One region of the Pseudomonas sp. PHC1 genome, then DNA from elsewhere that is predicted to be linked to it. Evidence: predicted binding sites of a transcription regulator. Region 1 holds the regulator's gene; the other holds the start of a gene.

What was found. Region 1 encodes FliA, which starts transcription of late flagellar genes. Its sites were predicted from a motif close to CTAAAGTTTNNNNNNNNNNNGCCGNTAA; they were not measured.
Region 2: a site for FliA is predicted at 1,290-1,317, ahead of ACKJSM_RS20795 (methyl-accepting chemotaxis protein). Genes of this name have one in related genera too.

The regions. Positions count from the first base shown of each region.
Region 1 covers NZ_JBJXHJ010000010.1:66,448-69,863, forward strand. The annotation lists gene ACKJSM_RS15375 (chemotaxis protein CheA) at 1-267, opposite strand, end outside; gene ACKJSM_RS15380 (protein phosphatase CheZ) at 322-1,110, opposite strand; gene ACKJSM_RS15385 (chemotaxis response regulator CheY) at 1,128-1,499, opposite strand; gene fliA (RNA polymerase sigma factor FliA) at 1,667-2,407, opposite strand; gene fleN (flagellar synthesis regulator FleN) at 2,404-3,234, opposite strand; gene flhF (flagellar biosynthesis protein FlhF) at 3,348-3,416, opposite strand, start outside.
Region 2 covers NZ_JBJXHJ010000018.1:72,732-76,147, reverse strand. The annotation lists gene ACKJSM_RS20805 (GNAT family N-acetyltransferase) at 1-426, shown strand, start outside; gene ACKJSM_RS20800 (hypothetical protein) at 467-1,000, opposite strand; gene ACKJSM_RS20795 (methyl-accepting chemotaxis protein) at 1,383-3,374, shown strand.

The sequences.
Region 1 (3,416 bases):
CATCAGTTCTGCATCGACGCGTCGCTCACCCTTGCGCAGGATGTCGAACACGTTTTCGGCGATGTGACAGCACTCCACCAGCTCGTTGAGCTGAAGGAAGCCGGCGCCCCCTTTTACAGTGTGGAAACCGCGAAAAATTGCGTTGAGCAGATCTGCGTCATCCGGGCGGCTTTCCAGCTCGACCAGTTGTTCGGACAGTTGCTCAAGAATCTCGCCGGCCTCAACCAGGAAATCCTGAAGGATCTCTTCATCGGCGCCGAAGCTCATTAATGGGGTGCTCCTACAGGTCTAAAAACCCAAAAAACCTAGAATTCCAAAACTCTAGAATCCAAGGCTGGATAACAAATCGTCCACATCGTCCTGACCGGACACAACGTCTTCTCGTTTATCGGCATGAATCTGCGGACCTTCACCCTGCGAGAGATGTTTTTGTGGATCTTTTTCAGCAAGCATCGCCGCACGGTCATGTTCGATGCCCGCAAAGCGGTCCACCTGGCTGGCCATGAGCACGAGCTTGAGCAGGTTGCTTTCGACTTCGGTGACCAACTGGGTCACGCGCTTGATCACCTGGCCGGTGAGGTCCTGGTAATCCTGGGCGAGCAGAATGTCGTTCAGATTGCTCGACACCGCGCGGTTGTCCGCGCTGCTGCGTGCCAGAAAACCGTCGACCCGGCGCGCCAGTTCACGGAACTCTTCAGCCCCGACCTCACGGCGCATGAAACGGCCCCAATCGGCGCTCAAGGCCTGGGCTTCGTCAGCCAGGCCATTGACCACAGGGGTCGCGCTTTCCACCAGATCCATGGTGCGGTTGGCGGCAGCTTCGGTCAGTTTGACCACGTAGCCCAGGCGCTCGGTAGCGTCGGTAATCTGCGACACTTCCTCGGCCTGCGGCATGTGCGGATCGATCTGGAAATTGACGATCGCACTGTGCAGTTCACGCGTGAGCTTGCCCACTTCCTGGTACAGGCCACGGTCACGGGTCTGATTGAGCTCATGGATCAGTTGCACCGCGTCGCCGAACTTGCCTTTCTCAAGGCTTTCGACCAGTTCGACCGCGTGTTTTTTCAGGGTCGACTCGAAATCGCCCTGTGAAGATTCGTTATGCTCCATAGCTCCCCCGCGCGTCATCAGCCGATGCGTTCGAAAATCTTCTCGATTTTTTCTTTCAGCGCCTGAGCCGTGAAAGGTTTGACCACGTAGCCGTTCACGCCGGCCTGGGCCGCTTCGATGATCTGCTCGCGCTTGGCTTCAGCAGTCACCATCAGCACCGGCAGGTGCTTGAGCTTTTCATCGGCGCGCACGTGGCGCAGCAGGTCGATGCCGGTCATGCCGGGCATGTTCCAGTCCGTTACCAGAAAGTCGATGCTGCCGCTGTTGAGCACCGGAATGGCAGTGGTGCCATCGTCGGCCTCGACCGTGTTGGTGAACCCCAGATCACGCAACAGATTCTTGATGATCCGCCGCATCGTTGAGAAGTCATCAACGATGAGGATTTTCATGTCTTTGTTCAATTCGACCTCCAAGCAGTCTTAAACGCGCCCAGCACCTGGACGCGCCATTTCAATCAATCCGGCAAAACACTCGATGACTGTCTGGAGCACAACAGAGCAAGACCGGTGCCGTTCACCACCGCACCAGCCTCGTTCACAGTGTCCCCACACTGCCTTCAGCGCGCTCGCCACTCCCCCAAACGCCCCCGCAAGCGGGCCGCGCACTGGCTGTGTAACTGGCTGACCCGCGATTCACTGACGCCAAGGACTTCACCGATCTCCTTGAGGTTCAGCTCTTCGTCGTAGTACAGCGCCAACACCAGTCGCTCACGCTCCGGCAAATTGGCAATCGCGTCCGCCAGCGCGGCCTGGAAACGTTCGTCTTCCAGATCGCGCGACGGCTCCAGATGAGCACTGGCGCCATCCTCGTGCAGCCCTTCGTGTTCGCCGTCCTGCAACAGGTCGTCGAAACTGAACAGGCGGCTGCCCAGGGTGTCGTTCAAAATCCCGTAGTAATCGTCGAGACTCAATTGGAGTTCGGCCGCAACTTCGTGATCTTTAGCGTCACGGCCGGTTTTAGCTTCAATTGCACGAATCGCGTCGCTGACCATACGGGTATTGCGGTGAACCGAGCGTGGCGCCCAGTCCCCCTTGCGTACTTCATCGAGCATCGCACCGCGGATCCGGATGCCCGCGTATGTCTCAAAACTGGCGCCCTTGCTGGCGTCGTATTTGGTCGAGACTTCGAGCAGGCCGATCATCCCGGCCTGGATCAGGTCTTCGACCTGCACACTGGCCGGCAATCGCGCCAGCAAGTGGTAGGCGATGCGTTTGACCAGTGGCGCGTAACGCTCGATCAGCTCGTACTGCGCGTCACGCGCCGACTTCTTGTAGAAATTCATACCGCTGGCGGTCATAGCACAGGTCCTGCCGTTTGCTGCACGAGGCGCTCGACGAAAAATTCGAGGTGGCCACGCGGGTTGGCGGGCAGCGGCCAGGTGTCGACCTTCTGTGCGATCGCCTTGAACGCCAGCGCGCACTTGGAACGCGGGAAGGCTTCATAGACCGCACGCTGCTTCTGCACCGCCTTGCGCACGCTTTCGTCGTAGGGCACCGCACCGACGTATTGTAGGGCGACGTCGAGGAAGCGATCCGTGACCTTGGTCAACTTGGCGAACAGATTGCGACCTTCCTGTGGGCTCTGGGCCATGTTGGCCAGGACGCGGAAGCGGTTCATGCCGTAATCGCGGTTCAGCAGTTTGATCAGCGCGTAGGCGTCGGTGATCGAGGTCGGCTCGTCGCACACCACCAGCAACACTTCCTGGGCTGCGCGAACAAAACTGACTACCGAGTCACCAATACCCGCAGCGGTGTCAATCACCAGCACATCGAGATTGTCGCCGATGTCACTGAACGCCTGAATCAGGCCGGCATGCTGGGCCGGGCTCAGGTGAACCATGCTCTGGGTGCCGGAAGCGGCCGGCACGATGCGGATCCCGCCGGGGCCCTGCAACAGCACGTCGCGCAGCTCGCAGCGGCCTTCGATCACGTCGGCCAGGGTGCGTTTGGGTGTGAGGCCCAGCAGAACGTCGACGTTCGCCAGCCCCAGGTCGGCGTCCAGCAGCATGACCCGACGGCCAAGCTCTGCCAGGGCCAGGGACAAGTTCACTGACACATTAGTCTTGCCGACGCCACCTTTGCCGCCGGTCACCGCGATCACCTGTACGGGATGCATGCTGCCCATGTTATTTCTTTACCTTGTCTTGCATAGACGGAGGCCACATTACTGGCTGCGCGTTCACAACCGGAACAATGCATGGCAGACCATCGATGTAGGTACAAAAACGGTTCATTACCTCAGCCAACCTGCTTGGTCGGACTGTGGTAGATATCAGCGAACATGTCAGCCATGGCTTCTTCGCTGGG
Region 2 (3,416 bases), on a different contig from region 1:
CGCCCGTTGCCAAGACTCGCATGGCCGGATGGCTGCCACGAATTCATGCAGCAGATGGTCGACATGTTCGGGACACGGGACAACGCATCGCCCTGGATCGGCGACCCCATACAACTGGATCAGCGCTGGGGACGCTATGACGGCGTATTGGAATCGCTTGACGACGGATTGCTCAAGCAACTGCAGCAGTTGCCGGACCATTGGCTGATTTCGATCAGGCTCAGACTGGCGCAGGGTTTCGACAGCGCCTGGTGCCAGTTGTCGACCCTGGATTTCACATTCACCGGACTGGCACCCGATGAAAAAGGCTCGGGATGGCTGGCGCTGTTTCATCGCGGATTCCAGCCAAGAACGCTGACATTGGACTGTCCGCGGATGCAACGTCTGCAGGAGGACATGCGGCGTCGGGAACCCAAGGCTCCATGAACGATGAGGCCCGCTCCGTTACCGGGGCGGGCCTGCCTCATCAAGCCTTGGCGCTGACACCTTTGTCGGTCGGAGGCTTGCGCTCTCCACCCTGACCGTAGGTCTGCAGGTTCTGCAGCACATAGATGGCTTTCTTGTACTCGGGGATCAACGTATTGGCGTACTTGTTGCCCTTGAGATTATTGGTCTGGATGGTATCCAGTTGCGTCGCGAAATACTCCAGCGCATTGAACTTGGCATCCGGATCCTTCTGAATGCCGAAGCGATCAAACTTGTCGCCGGCGTTGAGCAAGGTCATGGACGTGATCTCGGAAATCAGGCCCCGACTGCGCAGCATTGCACTGAGGCTGCCCAATTGCTTGGCCGAAACATTGGTTGGATCGAAGCCCTTGATGTTCTTGTGCAGACCCTGCTTGTCCATCTCCGCTGTGCTGATCGCGGTCGGGTCGTTGCCGACCAGGGCCAGCATTTGCTTGACCTTCACGCTTTGAGAAACCGGTTTGCTCGAGCTTCCTGTATCTCGAACCAGCAAACCCGCCTTGGGTTGCCAGGCACCGGTATAGCCGATAGTCATGAGCAGGCTCCTTGCGAGGAAAACATGAAAAATTCCTTGTTGGATGACTTTTGAGTTGCCCGGAGTATCGGCCGGCAAACTAATGGCACCAACTTCTTTCTGCACTTTTTTACAATTTTTGTACATTCACGATACAAACCGGTAACAGCCCCGTAAATGCAGGGTTAGAGCGCTCATGACAATGCGATGAAAGTGGGTTTATTGCTCTAATGTTCGGCACAGTTAGTTCTCACGTAACGGGCCGGATACGTTCCATCGGTCGGGATCGCGGCTTTTAGGACGAAAGTACCTAAAGCTTCCCGAACTCGCGACGATACGCTAGGAAGCCCGCGCTGTTTTTTCCCTGCCCACAATAAGAATCCCTGCTCAAGGACCGGTTTCCATGCCCGCATTCCGCACCATTCAGGCTCGCTACACATTGTTTCTGGTTCTGTTCATTCTGTTGCTGTCGGTGCTGACCGTGGTTGGCATCAGCCAGTTGGTCGCGCCCAAGTTGCGCCATACCGAAGAACAGGTGGTGCTCAACCGTATCGCTGAAGTGGCCGAACAGATCCAGGGCGAATTGAACAAGGTCCAGGCGCAACAGCGCAGCATCACCCAGACCATCCCGCTGCTCGACAGCGCGGCCATCGACACCGTATTGCCGGGGCTGGTGGATCAATACGGTGAGCTCAAAGTATTCGGCGGCGGTATCTGGCCGTTGCCCGGCCAGCGTGAGGCCGGACGCAACAAGTTCAGTACGTTCTGGCACCGTGATGCCTCCGGCAAACTGGCAGTGAACACGTTCTGGAACAGCGACGCGGCGCCCAACTATTACGACCAGAGCTGGTACAAGGGCGGCATGCAGACCCCACGCGGCCAATGTGCCTGGGCCGCTGCCTATAAAGATGACGCCAGTGCCGAGCCGCGCACCAACTGCGCCATGGCCATCCAGAAAAACGGCAGCGCCTGGGGCGTCTCGACCATCGACGTGACCCTGGGCTTCTTCAACGATCTGGTGGCGCGCAAGGAAAAAGACCTCAACGCCGAAATGCTGATCGTCGAGGCCGACGGCAAGATCATCAGCAACAGCTCGCGCATCAGCGGGCCGATCGTGTTGAAGAACATCAGCGAACTGGCCGGCGGCTCGACCTTCGCCAGCCAGGTCAAGGCCGGGCTGCAAAACCGCGAGCAGGCGCAGCGCGTCGAATTCGACAATCACGGTGAAGCCAGCACTTTTTTCATGCGCCCGATCGAAGGCACCCCGTGGTTCCTCGCCACTGCCCTGCCGACCAAAATGCTCACTGCCCAACGTGACGATGTGCTCAGCAGCCTGAGCCTGTTGCAGATTCCGCTGGTGATCCTGCTGGTGCTGTTGCAGGTCTACGCGATTCGCCAACTGGTTTCGCGCATGAAAGCGCTGAAAGCCAACATCGATTCGCTGTCCAGCGGCGATGCCGACCTGACCCGGCGCATCACCATTCGCGCTGAAGACGAACTCGGCGCCATCGGCCATTCGGTCAACACCTTCATCGCCTATCTGCAGAACATGATCGGCGAAGTCACCCAGGCCACCGGCGCCATGGCCTCGAGCCTCGACAACCTGCAGCGCACCTCGGCGCACACCAGCCAGATTCTGCTGCGCCACGCCTCGGAAACCGACCAGACCGTGACCGCGATCAACGAAATGAGCTCGACCGCCGAAAGCGTCGCGCAGAACGCTGCCGAAACCGCCGCCTTCACCCAGCGCGCCAACGAAAACGCCGACCGCTCCCGCATTGTGGTCGGTGAAGCGTCCGGCAGCGTGGTGGCGTTGATCGACGAAGTGGCCAGCGCCACCCATAAGGTCGAAAGCATGCAGCAGGATGCCCAGCGCATCACCGAAATCCTCGGCGTGATCGGCGCCATTGCCGGCCAGACCAACCTGCTGGCGCTCAACGCGGCCATCGAGGCGGCGCGCGCCGGTGAACAGGGTCGAGGATTTGCGGTGGTGGCGGACGAAGTGCGTGCCCTCGCCGCCCGCACCCAGGCCAGCACCTCGGAAATCAACGAAATGTTGACCCGCCTGACCCAGGGCGTGAGCTCGTCGGTCAGCGCCATGGAAAACACTCAGGCCAGTTGCCAGTCGGCCGCCGATGCCACCACCCGGGTCAACAGCGGGCTGGACGAAATGGCCGGTGCGGTCAGCCACATCAACAGCCTCAGCACCCAGATCGCCACCGCCGCCGAACAGCAGAGCGCAGTCACCGAAGAGATCAACCGCAGCATGGTGCAGATCCGCCACATGGTCGATGAGCTGGTGGAAAGCGGCCAGGCCAGTGAACTCAATACCCGCCAGCTGCTCGAAGCCAACAGCCGAGTGAGCGCGATCATGGGCCGCTTCAAGGTTCGCTGACCGTTTTGTCATCTGGCGCTCAGTGGCCTGTCAGCTTTGATC